2 regions of the Lactococcus sp. UBA7128 genome follow, and region 1 is predicted to be linked to the other one. Evidence: riboswitches for the same ligand, from Rfam matches in the RefSeq annotation. Region 1 holds a riboswitch; the other holds the start of a gene.

The links. Region 1 has a riboswitch for lysine ahead of B4H39_RS08975 (amino acid permease). Riboswitches for the same ligand answer to the same signal wherever they lie in the genome.
Region 2: linked by a shared signal. The riboswitch ahead of B4H39_RS08230 (ABC transporter permease subunit) and the one ahead of B4H39_RS08975 (amino acid permease) in region 1 are both predicted to bind lysine.

The regions. Positions count from the first base shown of each region.
Region 1 is NZ_DKXK01000082.1:386-5,921, reverse strand. Features, by position in the region: partial or broken gene B4H39_RS08980 (hypothetical protein) at 1-643, shown strand, start outside; gene B4H39_RS08975 (amino acid permease) at 731-2,194, opposite strand; lysine riboswitch at 2,271-2,458, opposite strand; gene B4H39_RS08970 (hypothetical protein) at 2,650-2,862, shown strand; gene rpsF (30S ribosomal protein S6) at 3,247-3,540, shown strand; gene B4H39_RS08960 (single-stranded DNA-binding protein) at 3,578-4,069, shown strand; gene rpsR (30S ribosomal protein S18) at 4,205-4,450, shown strand; gene B4H39_RS08950 (metallophosphoesterase) at 4,967-5,536, shown strand, end outside.
Region 2 is NZ_DKXK01000076.1:683-17,244, reverse strand. Features, by position in the region: gene B4H39_RS08265 (VTT domain-containing protein) at 1-582, opposite strand, end outside; gene B4H39_RS08260 (ABC transporter substrate-binding protein/permease) at 819-2,963, shown strand; gene B4H39_RS08255 (amino acid ABC transporter ATP-binding protein) at 2,977-3,714, shown strand; gene B4H39_RS08250 (cell division protein FtsQ/DivIB) at 3,891-4,925, opposite strand; gene murG (undecaprenyldiphospho-muramoylpentapeptide beta-N-acetylglucosaminyltransferase) at 4,918-6,018, opposite strand; gene murD (UDP-N-acetylmuramoyl-L-alanine--D-glutamate ligase) at 6,020-7,381, opposite strand; gene B4H39_RS08235 (amino acid ABC transporter ATP-binding protein) at 7,506-8,243, opposite strand; gene B4H39_RS08230 (ABC transporter permease subunit) at 8,244-9,815, opposite strand; lysine riboswitch at 10,022-10,189, opposite strand; gene B4H39_RS08225 (HAMP domain-containing histidine kinase) at 10,332-11,822, opposite strand; gene B4H39_RS08220 (response regulator transcription factor) at 11,910-12,605, opposite strand; gene B4H39_RS08215 (YceD family protein) at 12,703-13,251, opposite strand; gene B4H39_RS08210 (type B 50S ribosomal protein L31) at 13,407-13,649, opposite strand; gene B4H39_RS08205 (ISLre2 family transposase) at 14,045-15,367, opposite strand; gene B4H39_RS08200 (hypothetical protein) at 15,722-16,030, opposite strand; gene B4H39_RS08195 (ParA family protein) at 16,021-16,562, opposite strand, start outside.

The sequences.
Region 1 (5,536 bases):
GATGTACGATGACGGACAGAACCCATTGCCTAACGAAGACAGTGCACCAGATGCTTTTGACTTCTCAACCATGCGTCCGGGCCGTATCTTTACCATGGCAGGTGAGCAGTACCGTTACCTTGAAAACATGGGTTCTGGCAACCATATGATTATCCGGAATAATGTGATTACCGAGATTTCATTTGTACAGCAAGAAGAGGAACTGGATTCTTGGTATGACTCTCTTCATTCAGAAGTGAGAGCCAGAGTTCAGCCTGTAGCTAATAACTTCATAACGGGAAGTGTTCCAGATGATGTTGTTACATTTGATGGTGGTGTGCGATGGATTCCCAATAATCTAGAAGGTGAGGTTGCGGCAGATGTGACAACAATTGTCCAAGGAGCAGGTGGTAGTCCACGTGCGTTTGCACTTTCCTTAGCTGATGTTACACGCCTATCTGGACTTGGACAAGCATTTCCTAACTCCTTGGGACGTACGGCGACGAACAGTAACTCGTGGTGGTTACGGACACCTGGGGCTCCCGGATTTGCTTGGCATGTGAATTTCCAGAGACCAGGACAGTTGTTCGCTAGTAATAATGTATCATTTACCCACCCTGTGCGTGGTATTCGCCCTGCTATAATTATCAATCAATCCAACTAAAGCAGTCAAACTCCAAAACAAAAATCACTCAATAAGGCATCCTTATAAGCCAAGTATTGAGTGATTTTTAGGGTTTTATCTGAGTTTTTAATCAATATCGCGACTCAGGTCAACTTCTTCAAGGGGGATGAGCTTCGTCTTCTTAACAATTTTATAAGAAAAATATAAAACAAGGAAAAGTGGCAGCGCCAAGTAAGTGGTAACAATGTTTTGCACGCTCATCGTGACAGTGGTGATTTGACCGATAACGATGATGATTGAGAGGATTAAGGCAATAATTGGGCCGATGGGGAACCATTTGGCATGATAACCCAACTCAGAAAGATGATGTCCTTGCTTAATAAAAGCACGGCGGAAGCGAAAATGGCAAATCGCAATACCAATCCAAGCCAGAAAGCCAGATAAACCAGAGGCGGCTACGAGGTAGAAGTAAATTTCTGTTCCGAAGATACTGGTCAAGAAAGCTAAAAGACCAATGGCTACAGTGGCTAGGATAGCAAAGATGGGAACACCAGTGCTTGTGTTTGTCTTTGCAAAAATCTTTGGTGCATGTCCTTCCTTAGCCATACCGAAAAGCATACGAGAAGCAGCGTAGAGCCAAGAGTTAGCAGAAGAAATAACAGATGTTAAAATGACAGCATTCATAACAGAAGCGGCAGCAGCTAAACCAGCACGCTCAAACACTAGAGTAAACGGAGAAACGGTAATGTCGTTTTGAGCAGCAGCACGGAGAAGACTAGGGTCTTTATAATAGACTAAAGCTCCAACGACAAAGATAGATAGGAAGTAGAAAATGAGGATACGCCAGAAAACTTGTTTGATTGCTGAAGGTACATTTTTTTCAGGATTTTCAGATTCACCAGCTGCAATACCAACGATTTCGGTACCTTGGAAAGAGAAACCTGCAATCATGAAGACGGCAATCATTCCTCCGATACCGCCAACAAACCCGTGATTTCCTCCAGCAGAAAGGTTACGTGCCACATCGGGTTTATAACTCATAATCCCGAAAATTGTTGCGAGACCAATCACGATAAAGGCAATAACGGCAACAACTTTAACCGTAGCCATCCAAAACTCTGCTTCACCGTAAGCCTTGGCAGAAATCAAGTTGACCAATAGGATAAGACCAATAACTATGGTAGACCAAATCCATGTAGGGACATGTGGCAACCAGAATTGCATAATTACACCGACTGTAGCAGCCTCAACAGCCACAGTGATTGCTGAGTTGAACCAGTAGTTCCAGCCCATGGCAAAGCCGAAAGCCTCATCAACATAACGGTCAGCAAAGGAAGCAAAGGAACCAGATAGTGGCAAGTAAGAAGCCATTTCACCGAGAGAAGTCATCAAGAAGAAAACCATGAGACCTATAGCTCCATAAGCAACAAGGGCGCCAAAAGGACCAGCTTGAGATATTGTGGCTCCTGAAGCAACAAATAACCCCGTACCGATAGTTCCCCCTAAAGCAATCATGGTTAAGTGGCGATGTTTGAGCCCCCGTTTTACTTGTGTGGTTGTCGTGGGTCCGTTGTTTGCAGTATTATCCATTACTTCTCTCCTAAATTTATGAATATTAATACAAAAAAGCAATCCCGAGGGATCACTAAACGTCAGAAAGGATTTTTATCCGAATAGCGCATCGTGTCTATACTAAGAGTCTAGCTAGACTACGACAGTTTAACAAGTATTTCTCGTTAAACCAAGAAAAGGTATTGAGTTTAACTTTTCTTTCGGCAACCGCTCCTGGGTCAAACATCCTAGCTTACTCAAGCTCCGTTCGACTTATTATTGGCTGCGACCTCTATCGTTTATTAAGTATTTATGAATATTTTAGATTAATTTGAGAGGCTTGTCAAGGATAAAGCTGAAAAAAGTGTATAATTATGCAACTTTGCTTGTTGGTTATAAATAATGCGAAGTGTTTGTTTTAGAAACTAAAAAGAGTTATAATAGAAGGTAGATGAGCACGCTTTCATCTGAATTATATCGGGAGGTGGTTTGTTATGGCATTTACCCCAAAATATGTATCTCCAACTTACGCAGGAGAAAAAATTGTACGCGTAACACGCAGCCAAGAAGGAGAAGTAACACACTTATTCCAACGCTTTGATAACCAATGCAAACTGCATTTTATTGTGAAAAAACTTGGCTACTATCAGTCGAAAGAAGGTGAGTACCGCTACATTCCAGCTAATGTGCTCGATGTTGTAGCTTGATAAATAAAGAAAGGTGAAAAATCTTCTGCATGTGCAGAGGGTTGTTTTCTTTTGGTTTCGTTTTAAGATTTCTACGAGAAGGGACACGGAAGTTTCACAAGCTCTGAGAAATTCCCCCTTTTCTTGAATAACTTTTACACTTGAAAGAGTAAAATACCTTCGAAGCGGCTCTTTTTAAGAAAAATGTGCGTACACTACAAGTGCTTCTAAATCAGTGTTTCGAGATAGTTATTATAGTTTTTTAATAAGCCGTGAAATTTCTGTGATAGGAGTGGGGCAGCTTGCAAAAAAACTGCTAATCTGATAGAATATATACTTGTGAGTAAAACTCATAACTTACACAGGCTCCAACCTGTGTCATTAGTCCAAAAGGAGGAAAAATCAATGACAAAATACGAAATTCTTTATATTATTCGTCCGAACATTGAAGAAGAAGCAAAGAAAGCTCTCGTTGAACGTTTCGATAATATCTTGACTGACAACGGTGCTGTGAATCTTGAGTCTAAAGACTGGGAAACACGTAAACTCGCTTACGAAATTCAAGATTTCCGTGAAGGTATCTACCACATCGTAACTCTTGAAGCGTCTACTGATTCAGCGGCTTTGAGCGAATTTGACCGTCTTGCTAAGATTAACGGCGATATTCTTCGTCATATGATCACTAAAGTAGAAGCTTAATTCTGGTTTAGCTGGACAAAATTAAAGGAGAGACATCATGATTAATAATGTTGTTTTGGTTGGACGCCTTGTGCGTGACCCTGAACTACGTTACACACCGCAAAATACTGCGGTTGCTACATTTACGCTTGCTGTTAACCGCCGTTTTAAAAATGCGCAAGGCGAACGTGAAGCTGATTTCATCAACTGTGTCATCTGGCGTCAATTTGCTGAGAACTTGGCAAATTGGGCGAAAAAGGGTGCCTTAATTGGTGTGACAGGTAGCATTCAAGTGCGGAATTATGAGAACAAAGAAGGTCAACGTGTTTACGTGACTGAGGTATTGGCGGATAACTTCCAAATGCTTGAAAGTCGTGCCGTGCGTGAAGGTGGAAGTGGTTCATACAGTGCACCACAACAGCAACAACCGCAAAACAGTACATTTGCTGGAACGAGCACAGCAAGTACTGCGACACCTGATTTTGGTCGTGATGCTGATCCTTTTGGTGGCTCACCGATGGAAATTTCTGATGATGATCTTCCATTTTAATAGTCTGTTGCAGAGGGAGTTAAGGCTCTTCTTTCCAACACGAGTGGGCTGCTAAGCCTCTTATTAGTTTCACAGAACGCTGATAGTACTTTTCTGTGAAACATCATAAAATAATAATATAAGGAGAAACACACTATGGCTTTTCAAAAACGTGGTGGCTTCAAACGCCGTAAAAAAGTTGACTTTATCGCAGCTAACAAAATCGAAGTTGTTGATTACAAAGACACTGAACTATTGAAACGTTTTATCTCAGAACGTGGTAAAATCTTGCCACGTCGCGTAACTGGTACTTCAGCTAAAAACCAACGTAAAGTGGTTACAGCTATCAAACGCGCACGTGTTATGGCTCTTTTGCCATTCGTAGCTTCTGACGAAAACTAAAGATATAAAAAAAGATACCAGAGGGTGTCTTTTTTCGTACTCTAACTTTGATTTTTTGAGTACCATCCCGTATATTATAACGGTTAAGCTCCTCGCTTCCAAAACTTATGTAAGGGTGACTCCACTCAGTCTTGTTTGACTTTATGTTATACTAGAAATGAAAGAAGCCTTTTTGCAAGACGGCTATATGGTTAAGCTGCCAAAGGAATTGCAAAAATTAGCTTTAGTTACAAGTTGAGCTCTTGGGATGAGTAAATAAATATCTGATACAGAAGCATTTCTAAAAAATATTGAATGAGAGTGCGAAGGATTTATACAGTGTGCCAAAGATGTAGCTCCTTTAAAAAACGGTCTTCCCTGCTGAAGAAGAGGTGAGACAAAAGAGAGTTTGAAAAGCACATGATTGGTTGGGCATTAGAAGAATGTTATATATGACTGAACCAGAGCAAGGTTTCCGCGTAATCTCGCAGACCTACAAATGATTAGGAAAAAAGAGAAGTTAAGAAATTAAAAGCAATGATATGGATTATAATTCTACTTTTTAGTTTCCTGTTTTATGGGATTTTGCTTGAACCACACTTTATGCGTGTACGGGAAGTGAAAATCTCAGATAGGAAAGGATTAAAAGTTGCACATTTTACAGATACGCATTTTAACTGGCACACCCGGCCATACCGATTTTATAAATTTTCGAAGCATATAAAGCAGAATCAGCCTGACTTGATTTTGTTTACAGGTGACTTATTTGACAAGGTAAGCTGGGCTCAAAAGCACGAGAGAAATAAAGTTAAAGAAATTCTGGCGGATTTAGATGCTCCTTTGGGGAAATTTGCTATTTTGGGCAATCATGATTTTTCGGAGGAGGGACATCCTAACTACATAAGAAGCTTTCTGGAAGAGTCAGGATTCACAGTACTTACAAATCAGTCTGTACGGGCAGGAGATGTATCATTGACGGGGCTTGCTGACTTGCGCGAAGGTCAGCCAAATTTTGGGATGTTACCTGAGCAAGCGGAGTTTTCCCTTTTAATGATTCATGAGCCGGATACGATTTTACAGGTTGAACATCCGGAACAGTATGATTTG
Region 2 (16,562 bases), on a different contig from region 1:
AGTTAACATGACCAACTCAAAATTTTTCTTAATAAATGGAACTTGTCCAAAAAGGAAACCAGCACCTAGAGCAACAATCACCCAAGCAAAACCACCTAAAAAATTATAGAGGACGAACTTTTTATGCGGCATACGACTGGTTCCTGCTGTAAAGGGAACTACTGTACGAATGATAGGCATAAAACGCCCAAGGAAGATCGCCCAAGACCCCCATTTCACAAAAAATTGTTCTGCTTCTTCAATATATTCTGGTTTTAAAAATTTGGATAAACTTTTGTGTTTAGGGATGACATCTCCAAACCTGCGCCCAATTTCATAGTTAAGAAGATTTGCGAGAAAAGCCAAAGTCCCCATCGTTATAATTAGAAAGGGCATTGATAATTTATTTGGATATAAGGCTGCCATAGAGCCGACAAAAAAGAGAATTGAATCACCTGGTAGAAACGGAAAAATTACTAATCCTGTTTCGATGAAGATAATGGCACCTAAAAGTACATAGACCCAGATGTGGGCGCCTGGCGTATTCAAGAAACTGGAAATCCAATCGTTGAAAAAGCCAAAGATTGAAAGTGTGACAAACATGTTTTAGTTCTTCTTTCTGTTAAAGTGTTGCTGCATTTTTAATTTTACACTAAATAATTCCCTTTATCAAATTCTTCCTTTGTGTATTTTTGTAGAAAAAATTATAAATTCATTTCTCAAGTTTTTTACATGTCATGTTTTATGACACGGATTATTTTTTTCAAGGCTATTTTGTGGTATACTGGCATGTATATGATTTGTTTATATAATTAATGAAACTTAGGAGAAATAATGAAATGAAGAAATTATTCTTTACATTATCTTTAATATTCGCCACGCTTACTGGAATGTCCTTCGTAACTGCTGATAACGTCAGCGCTCAAGAAACCGTGCGTGTCGCAAGTGATAATGCTTATGCCCCTTTTGAATTTCAAGATTCAAATAAAAACTGGGTAGGTATCGATGTAGATATCATGAAAGAAGTTGCAAAGATCAATGACTGGAAGCTTGAAATGACCTTCCCCGGCTTTGATGCTGCTCTTCAAAACTTAAAAGCTGGAAAAGCCGATGCCGTTATTGCAGGGATGTCAATCACTGACGAACGTAAGAAAATTTTTGATTTTTCTGAGCCTTACTATACCTCAGCTATTACTTTGGCTACAACAAAAGCTTCTACGCTTAAGAGCTATGATGAACTTAAGGGCAAAGCTGTTGGTGCTAAAAAAGGGACAGCTGCTTATGATTGGTTGCTAAAAAATCAAGATAAATACGGCTATTCCATTAAGACTTATCCTGATGGGGTGCGCATGTTTGCATCACTAGCTTCAGGGAATATCGTCGGCGCCATGGATGAAGCTCCTGTCATTTCTTATGCCATCAGTCAAGGTCAAGACCTGGCCATCAAACTCCCCTCTTTTTCACTTCCAGGAGGTTACGGTTTTGCCGTGATGAAAGGTGAAAATTCTAAATTAATTGATGGCTTCAATAAGGCTCTCACTCAAATGAAAGCCAATGGCGATTATGATAAAATCGTTCAAAAATACACAAGTGGTAAAAAAGCTATACCTAAAAAAGATGTTTATACTATTGCTTCTGACAATAGTTTCGCCCCTTTTGAATTCCAAAATACGGATAAAAAATTCACCGGGATTGACGTTGACTTGCTTAACGCAATTGCTGAACAACAAGGGTTTAAAATTAAATGGAACCACGTTGGTTTCCAACCTGCCGTAGATGCTGTCCAAGCTGGACATGCAGATGCAATGATGGCTGGTATGTCTATTACTGACGCACGCAAAAAAGTCTTTGACTTTGGCGATCCTTACTTTGACTCTAATCTGACTCTCGCTGTTTCTAAGTCTAACGATGACATTAAAACATGGGAAGATTTAAAGGGGAAACAGGTAGGTGCCAAAAATGGTACAGCTTCTTATGACTACCTAACTAAAAATGAAAGCAAGTACGGTTATACTTTAAAAACCTTTACTGATGCAACTTCAATGTATTCTTCATTGAAGAACGGTTCAATACAGGCCTTTATGGATGACGAACCCGTGGTTAAATATGCCATCAAGCAAGGGCAGGAATTTAAAACACCTTTTGAAGGTATCCCAACTGGTCAATATGGCTTTGCCGTGAAAAAAGGAACAAATCCTGAATTGATTGAAATGTTTAACAATGGTCTAGCTTCACTGCGTGCTAGCGGAAAATACCAAGAAATCCTTGACAAATATCTGACTTCAAAAGCAGAGACAGCATCTGAATCAGATACAGAAAGCACGATGTTTGGCATCTTGAAAAACAACTGGAAACAGCTGGCAAAAGGACTCTGGATTACGATTCAACTTGCTTTAGTTTCATTTGTCCTGGCTATGATTGTCGGTATCATCTTTGGACTTTTCTCAGCTAGTCCTTCATCAGTTTTGCGTACGATTTCACGCATTTACGTTGACCTTAACCGTTCTATTCCTCTCTTAGTGTTGACTATCTTCATTTTCTATGGTATTCCAAACATGTTACAACTCCTTACAGGTCATCAAAGTCCTCTGAACGAGTTCACTGCCGGTGTTATTGCCTTAACGCTTAATGAATCAGCCTATATCGCTGAAATCGTTCGCGGTGGTATTGCTGCTGTTCCAGCTGGACAAATGGAAGCCAGTCGCTCACTAGGAATTCCTTATGTGAAGACAATGCAAAAAGTAATCTTGCCACAAGCTGTCAAGATTACAATTCCGAGCTTGATTAACCAATTTATTATCACGCTTAAAGATACAACCTTAGTATCTGTTATCGGATTGGTTGAGCTCTTACAAGCTGGTCAAATCATCGTTGCACGTAACTTCCAAGCTTTCCGTGTTTATGGTTTGATTGGTTTGATATACATGATTGTTCTGCTTCTTTTGATGTGGGCTGGACGTCGCATTGAACAAAAAATGAAATAAGGAGATTAAAGATATGTCTGTACAAATCGAAGTCACTGATCTTCACAAAACATATGGTAAAAACGAGGTCCTCAAAGGTATCTCGGCAAAGTTCAACAAGGGGGACGTTGTCTGTATCATAGGACCCTCAGGTTCTGGTAAATCAACCTTCCTCCGTACATTGAACGGCTTAGAAGGCGCCACCAGTGGTGATGTCATTATCAACGGCTACAACCTCACGGATAAAAACACAGATATCAACTTGGTTCGCCAACATGTCGGAATGGTTTTCCAGCATTTCAACCTTTTCCCTAACATGACTGTTTTGGAAAATATCATGTATGCGCCTGTTGAGCTTAAGAAACTAACAAAAGAAGAGGCCAAAGAAAAAGCACTTCATTTGCTTGAAGCGGTTGGGCTAGAAGAGAAGAAAGATACCATGCCTGAGATGCTCTCAGGTGGGCAAAAACAGCGTGTTGCTATCGCTCGTGCCTTGGCTATGGATCCTGATGTTATGCTCTTTGATGAGCCAACTTCCGCCTTGGACCCTGAAATGGTTGGTGATGTTCTTGACCTCATGCGCCGTATCGCTGACGATGGTATGACAATGCTTATTGTGACACATGAAATGGGATTTGCACGCAAAGTTGCCAACCGTGTCATGTTCACAGATTCTGGTGTTATCCTTGAAGACGGTAAGCCAGAAGACATCTTTGACAATCCACAGCACCCACGTTTACAAGACTTCTTGTCAAAAGTCTTGAACGCTTAAAAGTAAAAACGGTTTTCGTTTTAAAAGAAAACCGTTTTTCTTTTACTTTAAGATACTATAAAAATATTGAACCAAATGACTTAAAAACAAAAAAGCTTAATCACGTGCATATGAATGCTGTGGTTAAGCTTTTTTCGGCTTTGCCTGAAATCAATCTTTTCTATTTTTGCTCCAGACTATTGAGTTGTCGTTTCAGCAGTATCTTCTGAGTCCTTTTTCTCACCCTCAGGATTTTTCAAATCATTGAGATACTCTTCCTTAGATTTCGCGTATATCCCAGCCTCCATATCAATCACTTGGGGAGGGGTAAGCTGACTAGCAACGCTTGGATAGTAAGGCATCTTTTCTGCTATTTGGCTCAAGGAAACACGTACCTGGTTGCCGTCAGACATCTCTAAGGCAAGGAAATCACTTGTTGCTTTAGTCGGTGCTTTGCTTACCGTAGTAATAAGGCTGCGAATTTCAGGTTTCAATTTCATATAAGCGGTAACAAATTTTTCTACCTCTTGATCTGAAAAACTTTTAAGTAAAGGATGGTTTGAAAGTTTATCCCCTGGAATCTCTTCATCTCTCAGAATATAGCCACTTTCTAAAACTTGATAGTTCTTTCCTTTCTGTTCAACATAAGCCACTGTCTGAAACTCAGTGACCTTAGCTTCAACATGATTAGGAAAAGTAACTTGTATCTCTACTGCTTTCACACGTGGGAATTTTTGGACAATACTGTTCTCAATCCCTCGTCGATTTCTAATCACACCGTAAATTCTATCTCTTGGTTTTAAATTCGAGGCTTCTACTATTGCTTCAAAAGATTCGTGCTGATTTCCAGACACAGTAAACTTACCAATCTTACTTATCGGTGATACAGCATAAACAGAAACAATGAAAAGTAAGACAGCCACTAATAGCAAGGGCCACATTTTTTTAAAGACTTCAAAGCTGCCTTCAAAGTAAGAGGGTTTCGTTTCTTCCTCTTCAGCGATCTCAGAAAACTCTTCTGAGTGAGTCATTACTGATTCTTCCCCGTCTTCAATATACTGGCTCTCTGAATCTTGACCTATATCTTCTTGATTTTTAGCCGTATCGTCTTCTTTATTCTTCAAAAACTTCCGTTTTTTAGGCTCCTCAGACTTCTCTTGATTTTCAGCAGCCTTACGGCGCTGATATTCCAGATGTTTCTTTTGCCAAGGCGTAAGGTTTTCTTCACTCATTATTTTTAATTTCTTTCACAAGTTGATAAAGTCGGTCGCTTGCATCAGGAACTCCTGCTTTTTTACTGGCTTCCGACATGGCTTGATAGAGACTTTCATCAGAAAATATTTCCGAAATGCTTTCCAGCATTTTTTCAGCCGTAAGCTCTGCATCTCTGATCATCTTGGCAGCCCCAATGTCAACAAGTGCCTGAGCATTTTTCGTTTGATGGTCTGCCGTTACATTTGGACTCGGCACAAAGATGGTTGGAAGACCAAGTGCTGTAATTTCCGCAATCGTCGTTGCTCCTGCACGGCATAAAATTAAATCTGATGACGCCAGCACTTCAAGCATGTTTGAAATGTAAGGACGAATCGCAATATTTGCACTTTCCTTATATTTAGCAAATTCTGCATAATCTTCATCGTAGTAAATCTGTCCTGAAGCGTACACAAGCTGATAATCTTTTTCTGCAAACTTAGGAAGGGCGGCTTTCACAGCTTCATTGATGGTTTGTGCACCACGTGAACCTCCAAAAATCACCACTGTTTTTTTATCCTTTTTGAGCTCATACTCTGTTTCCAAAATATCTGTTGCTTCTAAACTGGCAACTTCTTGCGCACGAGGATTACCAGTAAAAACTGTTTTTTCCCTCGGAAAGTAGGGTTTTGCCGCTTCAAATGCCACAGCAACCTTATCCACATACTTGCTTAAAAACTTATTTGTTATTCCTGGAATAGAATTTTGTTCATGCACAAGTGTTGGAATCTTAAGCTTGGCTGCTGCATAAAGAACAGGACCTGCGACATATCCTCCTGTACCAATCACCACATCTGGTTCAAAGTCTTTAATAATCTTCTTAGCGTCTGAGGTGGACTTCAAAAATTTATAAAGGGTCTTAAAGTTGCTAAAGGAAAAGCTACGGCGGAAACCTTGTATATCTACTGTTTTAAAGTCGATGCCAGCCGCAGGTACAATTTTGCTTTCTAATCCCCGTTCTGTCCCAACATAGAGGACATCGGATTCTGGCTCAATCGTTTTTAGATGATTGATGAAAGCCAAAGCTGGATAGATATGCCCGCCTGTACCGCCTCCAGTTACAATAATTCTCATCTTATTTCAGTTCACCTTTCAATTCTTCAAAGGCTTTGATAAACATGTCGCCACGTTCTTCAAAGGTCTTGTATTGATCCCAGCTGGCACTAGCAGGACTAAGCAAAATCGTGTCACCGGCTGTTGACTTTTCAAAAACTTCTTTAAGTGCCGTGGCAACATTTTCACTGGGGACTGTCGGGATGTGTAACTGATCCGCAAGCTTTTGAAGTTTGGGAGCAGTTTCTCCAAACACAGCCATTCCTTTAAGGCCAGAAACAGCAGACAGCAACTCATCAAAGTCATTTCCCCTATCTAGTCCGCCTGCTAAAAGCCACAGCTTACTGTTCTCAAAACCAGAGAGTGCTCTTTTTGTTGCCAAGATGTTTGTAGCCTTACTGTCATTATAAACTTTCCGTCCAGAAATTTCGCCCAAGTATTGCAAGCGGTGCTTGACACCAGAAAAGCTTGTTAATACTCTAATAATGGCTTGATTTTCAACACCTGACAGTTTTGCAACAGCTATTGCTGCTAGAGCATTTTCTAGATTATGTTCTCCTGGTAAGGCCAGTGCTGCGGTTTCCATAATAAATTCATCCCGAAAATACAGTTTGCCTTCTAAAGAATAGGCACCATCGACTTGCTGTTCAGTAGCAAAAGCTACGACTTGAGCTGCAGTATGCGCTGCTAAAGCACGGCACTTCTCTTGATTAAAGTTAAGCACCAAGTATTCATCAGCAGTCAAGTTTTCTTGAATGCGCCATTTGGCTGCTTCATAGGCTTCCTGCGAACCATGATAATCTAAATGTGACGAGAAGATATTTGTAATCAGAGCAATCTTTGGCTTAAAGTCAATAGTCCCCATGAGTTGGAAACTTGAAAGCTCCATGACAAGAGTATCTTTTTCAGTAGCTGTAGCAGCCACTTCCGAAGCAGGGAAGCCAATGTTTCCTGCTAATTTTGCTGACCGACCATCAGCATTTAAAATCTCCGCGATGAGTGTCGTTGTCGTTGTTTTTCCATTTGTACCTGTAATACCGATAATGGGAGCCTCAGAGACGAGGTAAGCCAGCTCAACTTCTGTTAGGACAGGAATTTTTTTAGCTAAAGCTCGTTTAACCATTGGATTATCGTAGCGAATGCCTGGGTTTTTTACCATATAAGCAAAACCTTCGTCCAAAAGTTCAAGAGGATGATTCCCACAAATGACTTGGATGCCTTCTTTCAGCAAGGCTTTGGCTGCTGGATTTTCATCAAAAGCTTTTCCATCATTTACAGTAACTAAAGCTCCCAATGAATAAAGCAAGCGTGCAGCAGCTTCTCCAGACCTTGCCAATCCAAGGATAAGCACTTTTTTTTGTTCAAAAGTTGTGATTTTTTTCATTGTCCCTATTCTTTCTACGTCCCTCTATTTTACCGCTATTTGCCCATTTTTTCAATATAGAGTTTACATTACACTGGTGACAATAAAAAAAAGCAGAAAGCATTTTTGCTTTTCTGCTTTTTGTTCAAGTACGTAGGAAACGTGAGAGGAAAGCTTTTGTGCGTTCTTCTTTTGGCGAACCAAAGATTTCTTCAGGACTGCCTTCTTCAGCAATGACTCCCTTATCCATGAAGATTACACGATCACTCACATCACGCGCAAACTCCATCTCATGGGTGACGATAACCATGGTAAGACCTGTTTCAGCTAAACCTTGCATGGTTTGCAAAACTTCGCCAACCATTTCAGGGTCTAGAGCTGATGTCGGTTCATCAAAAAGAATGACATCAGGATTCATTGAAATCGCACGTGCGATAGCAACACGTTGCTTTTGTCCACCTGAGAGTTGTGCAGGTTTAGCATTCGCAAATCTAGCCATCCCCACTTTTTCTAGATTTTCCAAAGCAATCTTTCTTGCTTCCTCTTGGCTTTTTTTCAATACAGTGACCTGCCCAGCCATAACATTTTCAATAACATTCATGTTGTTAAAGAGGTTAAAGCTTTGGAAAACCATGCCCAAATGTGTACGATACTGAGGAATGTCAAAGCCTTTTTCGAGAACATTTTCTCCCTTATAAATGATTTCACCACCGCTAGGCTTTTCTAGTAAATTAATTGAGCGAAGCAGGGTTGACTTACCACTTCCTGATGAACCAATGATAGAAATAACTTCGCCTGTATTAACGGTCAAATGGATGTCTTTTAAGACTTCATTGTCTCCGAATGATTTTTTTAAGTGATTGATTTCTAAAATAGCTGTCATTTAGGCCTCCCCCAATTCTTGGACTTGCATCTGGTTTTGGATTGGAACATAAGCATCTGGCCCATCCATTTTTCTTTCTATAAAACGGAGAATACGTGTTACTGTGAAAGTAAGAACAAAATAAATTGCGCAAATCACAGCAAACGTTTGGAAATACATAAAGTTTTGCTGTGCCACTGTAGTCCCTTGGAAAAAGAGTTCCGTTACTGAAATCACAGACAAGACGGATGTGTCTTTAATGTTAATCACAAACTCATTACCTGTTGCAGGAAGGATATTTCGTAAAACCTGTGGCAAGACAACTTTACGCATTGTTTGCCCGTGTGTCATTCCAAGAGCCTGTGCTGCTTCAAATTGTCCTTTATCTACAGAGAAGATTCCTCCACGAACAATTTCTGACATATAAGCCCCTGTGTTAATCGATACAATAATCAAAGCTGCCACAGTACGGTCCAAGCTAATTCCAAATGCCAGAGCAGAGCCATAATAAAGGACCATTGCTTGAACAATCATCGGTGTCCCACGGAAAATCTCGATATATGCTGAGATAATCCAGCCAAACACTTTATATAAGAAAGCTAAAAACTTATTACTGATTTCAGGAATTGTACGGTATACACCAATAAGAAGCCCTAAAATGGTACCAATAATCGTACTGATAAGTGAGATAAACAATGTCATCCCTGTACCATTAAGGAACTGTTTCCCATTGTCTTTCACAATGCCAATAATCTGGTCATACCAAGTTCCTTGTGTTTTTGCTTCTGGCTGCGCAGCAATCATCTCATCCATCAGCTCTTTTTGATCCTGCACTGAGAAACCTGTTAAAAAGCTATTGATTGCTGCTAAATTAGGGTCATTTTTACGGACACCAACCGCTACTGTCGTATCCTCTGAGTTCGTTACGAAACCTTGACCTTCCCCAAATTCAATCATTTTAAAGTCAGGATTTGCTTTTTCTGCCGTAATCCCCTCAGGTCGCTCTGCAACATAACCATCAATGGCCCCACTCTGCAAGGCAACTCGCATGCTTGAAAAGTCCTTCATGGCTGTTTGTTTATTTACATTCTCGATCTGATCAATCATGTTGTAGTGGAAAGTTCCGAGCTGAGCGGTAATTTTTGCTCCTGAGAAATCAGCCAAACTTGAAGCTTGGGCAAACGCTCCGCCACTTTTTACCATCATAACAAGATTCGACGTATAGTAAGGCTCTGAGAAGTCAATCTGTTCTTTACGCTCTGCTGTAGGAGACATCCCTGCGATAATGGCATCAATTTTTCCTGACTTAAGAGCGGGAAGTAAGCCATCCCAGCTGGACTTTACAATGACCAGCTCTTTATTCAATTTATCCGCAATTTTTTTCGCAACTTGTACATCATAGCCGTTGGCCCATTGTCCATCTACACCCTCGATAGGAACTGCACCGTTGCTTTGGTCATACTGTGTCCAGTTAAAGGGGGCATATGCTGCCTCCATCCCCACACGGAACTCCTCTGCACTAACCTTTGAGTTTCCAATAAATAATACCGTAAACAACGTCAAGGCAATTAATAATAGGTTTTTCCTTTTCATAACACTCTCTCTTTCATATTTTACAAAATCAATATAATGTAAAGATCACGGATAGGCGCTTTGCCTTCTCCCAATGAGACATGCGGGAAATTAACCTAGAAATGCCCCTATCATTGTATTCGAATATACGATGACAGTAGTAATAAACATAAAAAGCAACCTTCACATAAGGAGGTTGCTAAACGTTGAATATGACGCATTTATCAATAACGAATAGCACTCCGCAAAACTGCGACAGTTCAGCAAGTATCCCTTGCTGCCCCAACAAATCTACTTGGACGAGTAGATTCATTTCGGCAATGTCTCCTCCATTTTACTTCAACGCTTGTCCAGCTCAGTAAAACTTCCTATTCATTGCGACCTCTATCATTTTATTTGTATTTTGTACTCTAAATCTTAACCTTTTTTCAGATGAATGTCAACAATTTACTCGAATCATCAAACAAGTCAAATTAATTATAAGGAAATTAAAAAGTCTGTCGACAGCTTCTTTAAGGCATCTACAGACTTTTATGTTTATTTAATTTTTGGAATTTTCAGCGTGAATTTAGAACCTTCACCCAAAACAGAGGTAACACTAATCTCTCCCTCATAGTTTTCCACAAGGCGATTAATAATAGATAGTCCAAGACCTGTACCACCTATATCACGATTTCGGGCTTTATCTGCACGGAAGAAACGCTCGAAAACATGTTTCAGGTCATCTTCACTGATTCCATAACCCCTGTCTTCAACAGTCGTAATAATATAATCTTCGTCTTCTGCAAGATGAAGATTGACTTCTTGGCGATCTTTTGGCGAATATTTTATCGCATTATCGATCAGAATTTTCAAACCTTGCTCATAGTGATTAGGATAAATATGGGCCAAACTGTCCGGACTTAAATCGTTTTTCACAGACATTTTTAAGTCGGGATGAATAAGTAAAAAGTTTTTCATCAGAAAATTCGAAACTTCCGTTGGGTCACAGATTAAGTCCTCATCTTGAAAATCAATGCTCTCCAAACGAGCTAAGGCGAGCATCTCTTCAAGCATTGTCCGCATTGTTTTTACTTCTTCAATACTCGCAATCAGTGATTCGTCAAGTACCTCAGGATCATTTTTCCCCCAACGATTCAACAGGTTCAAATGTCCGTCAAGTACTGCCAGAGGCGTTCTTAACTCATGACTCACGTCAGAAACGAAACGCTTCTGCTGATCCACATAATCGTTGAGTTTTATCATCATGTCATTATATACCGTAGCCAGCTCTTCAATCTCATCCCCCGTTTGAATAAGAACAGGTTTGAAATCCATGCTTAAATTGTTTGCTCTGGTCGTAATAGCATCGTGTAAGCGTTCGAGCGGTTTGATGTAACGACTGGCCATGAAATAACCCACAAACTGAGCGATAAAGAGGGCGATAATTTCCAAAATAATAAGAGCAATAAGAAGTTTCGTACGTACGCTGTAATAATAACTCATATCGTAGAAGGCCTGAACATAACCGATCAATTCCCCTGTCTTGCTCGAAAATACAGGTCGTTCAGCTAAATAGCCAGAATAATCACCAAATGTGCGTATAGCAACACTCGAATCTCCCACATCTTTTCTCAAAGGAAAATTATAGGCCCGTGTAGAGTAGATGAGTTGTTCATTCACATCAAAGACGTAAAAAGACTTTCGCGAACCAATCATGCTCCCTAAAGTTTCAAGTTCATTTTCTCGCCACTGCTTTGAAGCGGTATAGTCTTGTCCATAACCCAAGTAATCAAAGAGGTTTTCCTCTGTAAGCTCATTTTCAGAGCGTGCCAAACGCTGCTCCACGTTATCCAAGGCTTGCAGCATGTCACCTTTTTCAGCATTAATAAAAGTGGTTATTGTGAGTTGATAAATCAGTACTGTAAAAATAGTGAAAGTGATGAAACAGAAAATTGTATTTGCAAAAGCCCAGCGCAGCATGATACTGCGCTTTCGCTCTGGAAGACTTTCTGTTTTCTCTCTTTTCGCATCAAAAAATTTTATCATGTCGCATTTTTCTATTTCTTTTAGATGACATAAAAGGAACAAATCTAGTGACAAAGCCACTAGAAATTTTCTTATTTATTCGCTATGTTATTTACGGTCGCGCATGACGTAGCCCATACCACGGACAGTTTGGATATAGCTTTCACGTCCTTCCACATCAATTTTGTTACGCAAGTAACGAATGTAGACGTCAACGACATTTGTTTCAGTGCCTTCATCATAACCCCAGACTTCTGAAACCAAATATTCACGTGTTACGACATCTCCAACATTTTGCATGAGTGTCAAAAGCAAGTCGTACTCACGGCGGGTAAGGTCAATAACTTTTTTACCACGGTGAACAGTGCGGTTGGTTTTGTCAATGACCAAGTCGCGGAATGAAGTGTTGTCTGCTTTATCTGCAGCTTGGATATGGTCTTCACGGCGGAAGAGTGAACGCACACGTGCTAAAAGTTCTTCAATAGCAAATGGTTTTGTGATATAGTCATCAGCTCCAATATCAAGACCTGCGACACGGTCCATTGTTGAGTCACGCGCAGTCATCATGATAATATGCGTATCTTTTTCACGGCGCAAGCGACGTGCTACCTCAAAACCATCAAGTTCTGGCAGCATTAGGTCAAGCAAAATCAAGTCATAATCTTTTGACATTGCTTCTTCAAGTCCTTTGCGACCATTGTCTTGAACAGCAGTTTGATAGCCTTCATGCTCAAGTTCAAGTGAAACAAATCTCGCAATGTTTTTATCGTCTTCGATAATCAAAATACGTTTAGATGAATTCATAGTTTAGCCTCATTTATATCTTTTTTAATTTTATTTCCTCTATAACAAAATTATAATACAATTGTAATTTTGTTGCAAGTGTTTTATGAGATTTTTCTTAATTCTTTTCTTCCGAGAAAAGACCCGCCAAATCTGCAAAAGGAGATTTATTTTCCTTATCCGCTTCTTCTTCCTTTTGTTTCTGGTAATCCGCTTCAGACAAGACTGTCCAGTTTTTCCCTGACGGTAGTTTCCCGTCCTCCCTCTCGTCCTCAGACAGAATCTGCAACGGGATTTCTAAAAGAATATTATCTGCTACAGACTCTGATAAACTGATCCAGTCTTCGTCCAATGTAAAGATCATGTCATCATCTAGTAAATCTTTGTTCTCTTTAAGAAACGCCTCCGTTGTAAATGCTTCACTGACCGAAAGTTCCATCAGATAATCGACGGGTTTCAAACTACGTGAAGAGGGAAGAACCAGTTCCGCTTTAAGCGTATAGTCTAGGTAGTAAATATCTGTATCATAGGAAATTTGTCCTTGAATCTTCACTGGCTTTGCATCAAGAATTTCTTCTGAACGCTGCTTAAGCTCAGCGGTCAAATCAAGTTCTTCCTCGAATTTAATTGTTTTCTTTTTTGATACTTCAAGAATCGACCACTTCATTGTTTTTTTCCTTTATCTTTATTTCAGAATAAAAGAGCATTTCCTTGTCATGCACCTTATCCCTATATCGTGTGATACCTTCCTCTATTATATGATATTTTTTTAATTTTTTATAGTCCTATAAGTAAAAATGAAAAAGCGCCGAAGCACTTTCTTTATTTTCCATATTTTTTGTTGAAACGAGCGATACGTCCGTCTGCCGCTTGGAATTTTTGACGGCCAGTGTAGAATGGGTGTGAGTCAGAAGAGATTTCCACACGAATCAATGGATAAGTGTTCCCGTCTTCCCATTCAATAGTTTCTTTAGAGCCTTTAGTTGAACCGCTCAAGAACTTAAAACCTGTACTTGTATCCATAAATACAACAGGTTGGTAATTAGGATGGATGTCTTTTTTCATTTTGCAAAATTTCCTTTCTGCCTTGGACTGTTTGCCAGACCAAAGTTTGTTAGACCATAATATTCTAACAGAATTGTTCTTGAAATTCAAGCTTTTGCTCAAATGAGTGTGTGTCGTAAATTTCCGTAACTAAAAAAATAATCAAACATTTTTAAGCTAGAATAGAAAAAAGCTGAAGCCTGCCCCCTCGCAATCCTCAGCCTTGATTTTTTACGCATTCTAGTGTAAAATAGTCAAAGTTGATTGAAGCAAGAGCCAATTGCTTTAATCTCCTAGCTCCGAATGGAAGTCGGAGCTTTTTTCTTGATTTATATCACGAATTGATTATACTAAAAAGCACGTTAAAACGCAATCATTTTCAAAAAATGATTGTGTTTTTTATTGGACTTCTTCCTCTAATAATATCTCCGACGTCCTGATTTATTGGCTTGTTTGACCCGCCTTATCTCTGGTGGGATGTAGGACTTTCTTAGAAACTGCTGCACACTCAGTTGCTCAATACTTTTATATTTCGCATACTTTTCTCGCCACTCCCCAAAGAAAAGGTCATAAAGCCGCCCTTCCATTTTATCAATAATCATTCGCCCCATTGTCAATGCCCCTTCCACCGACCAATAACGTCCTTGTTTCTTCATACGATAAGACATTTTTGTGTGGTTACTTTCCATAATACCGAGGACTATGGGTGACAAGCCCCGCATTTCTGGGGTTTGAGTATACGAAAAATTCCTTAAGAGTTTCCGTGAAAACTTGGAAAATTTCTCAAGAAATTCTACCTCTTCTTCAGGAATAAGCTGTTCGACTTGAGTAAGAACTTCTCGTGCCTCTCGCTTATTGTGGTCTGTAATCGCTTGAAAAAGAGCCTTCTCAAAAGAGTCAGGAAAAGGCTTCATCATCATTGAAATCTCCTTATTAAGATGATACCTGTCCCAAAAATGTTCATGTTTACATGAAAACGCCTTCGCAATTTCTTCAAATACATAAGGGGTATAACCATGCCCCATGTCTGAATTTGTAATGAGAAGTGTATCTTTCCTTATTTCATAGTGATTATGTAGGTAATCAAGTACTTCCTCTCTCGCTTTTTTATTGCTTGATGACCATATTTCATGCTTATTCACTGTTTTCCCACGCATACCATACTCTTTTTCAATACCCTCATGAATAAGAAAATGGGCAAAATCTGTTTTCTTCTTATCATTCATAAATTCTGGTGTACTGATAATAAGGCCATCTCCTTCAATATAGAGAATATCTATTTCCTTCTTATTCATGAATTCTTCTTCCTCAAAAAAGCGATATTCCTCACGTTCTTTGTACAGCTGAGTAACCATTTTACGCGCCTTATGAACAGCATCTTTACTGATATCCAGATGAAGTAATTCTTTAAAGTGAGCAGCTGCTTTCCTACATGTTAAGTCAACCGCAGTTGAAGCCATTTTATAGAGCAGCCCTTTAGAGTATCTGCTATATGGGAGTAAATCAAGATATTCATCCACAGGGTAACGACGTTTACCGTTTTTGGTATAGCATCTTCTGACAAGAAGTACCTCCCCAAAAGTAAACATCACACGACGTTCTGCCGTTTCTTTATAGGTCCATCCTTCCTTTTCCAACAAAGCTCCTTGCTCACGATCTACACGCCTCATTTCTTTGATAAAACGCTGGACATGCAATTCTTGCATCTCTAATTCATAAGCTTCTTCACTAAACAGCACCATTGTTCTCGTTTCTAAACATAGTACTTTCCATTATAAGGGGGAGAACTTTTTCTATCAAGAATTTTTTTGTTCTCTTAAAATTTTTCTTTTTTTATTCTTTTCTTTCATATTTAGTAAATAAAGTGTTTCGTTAATAGAGTATTTCGTACATGCTATTCTGGAACAGTACCATTAGTATTGTTCCATTTGAATTGTTTTATTCGTATTGTTTAAATTCAACAATGCGACAAAGCGCATGGTTAAGCAATTGTTGTTTTTCGACAATACCAAATGTACAAAAAATACCGACTGTTTTTCCACAGACGATATTATTCAATTTGTATCAATATAACAAAACTTACTTCCCAATTCTCATAAAAAATCAAAAATATCTGTTTGTTTTGAATTAAATTCTGGATCACTTGCGGCTTTATACGCACGCAAAATCAATTTGCCTAAAACTTCAGAATCACTCTTTTCACCAAGCAAATCGGTCAACTCTGTCAATGCTTGACGTTCATTATAGCGTAAAGAGAAATTATAACGTTTCTTTTGGGAACGAGTTTTTCGTTTATTCTGAGAGGAATATGCAATAACCACGCGTTTCATTCCTTCTTGTTTTCCTGCTTCTTTTCGAGTTGCACGAATCGATTCTGCACGACGTTTATCTCCTAATGCCATGTCAACACCTCAATTTTCTTATCTATTTCAGTCATCACTTCTTCAAGTTGCTGTTTAAAGGTTTGGTTTGTTTCGACTTTCAGAATAGCTTCTTTTTCCAGTTGTGTCCAAATAGATTGCTTTTCATCGGAAAAAGCTTGTGCAAACAGTTCTTTATGGGGAATGTAACCAACAAATCGCTCATCTTCAGAAATAAGAGCTATCAACTGTTTAGAGAGTCTGGTATAATACTTCCCAACCTTTTCAATATTCGTTCCCATCAGAACCAGTTCACAAGTCACTCGTTCTTCTTGGTGTCGTTTATCATAGGTGTCTGTTTTTAGATCTATGAGAGCCTGTTCAGCCTTGGGAATCGCATTGGTTGATTTTTCTGTTGGCATGACAACACCAATCTGTGCCGTTGATATCGCCAAAGCATTTTTAGTCAAAGTATCTGTGTCAGGATGCGTATCAATAAGCAAATAATCAAAGCTTTTGATGAGGTCTTCATGCTCATACATCCAATCCTCTAATAAAAAGTAAACGTTTTGGG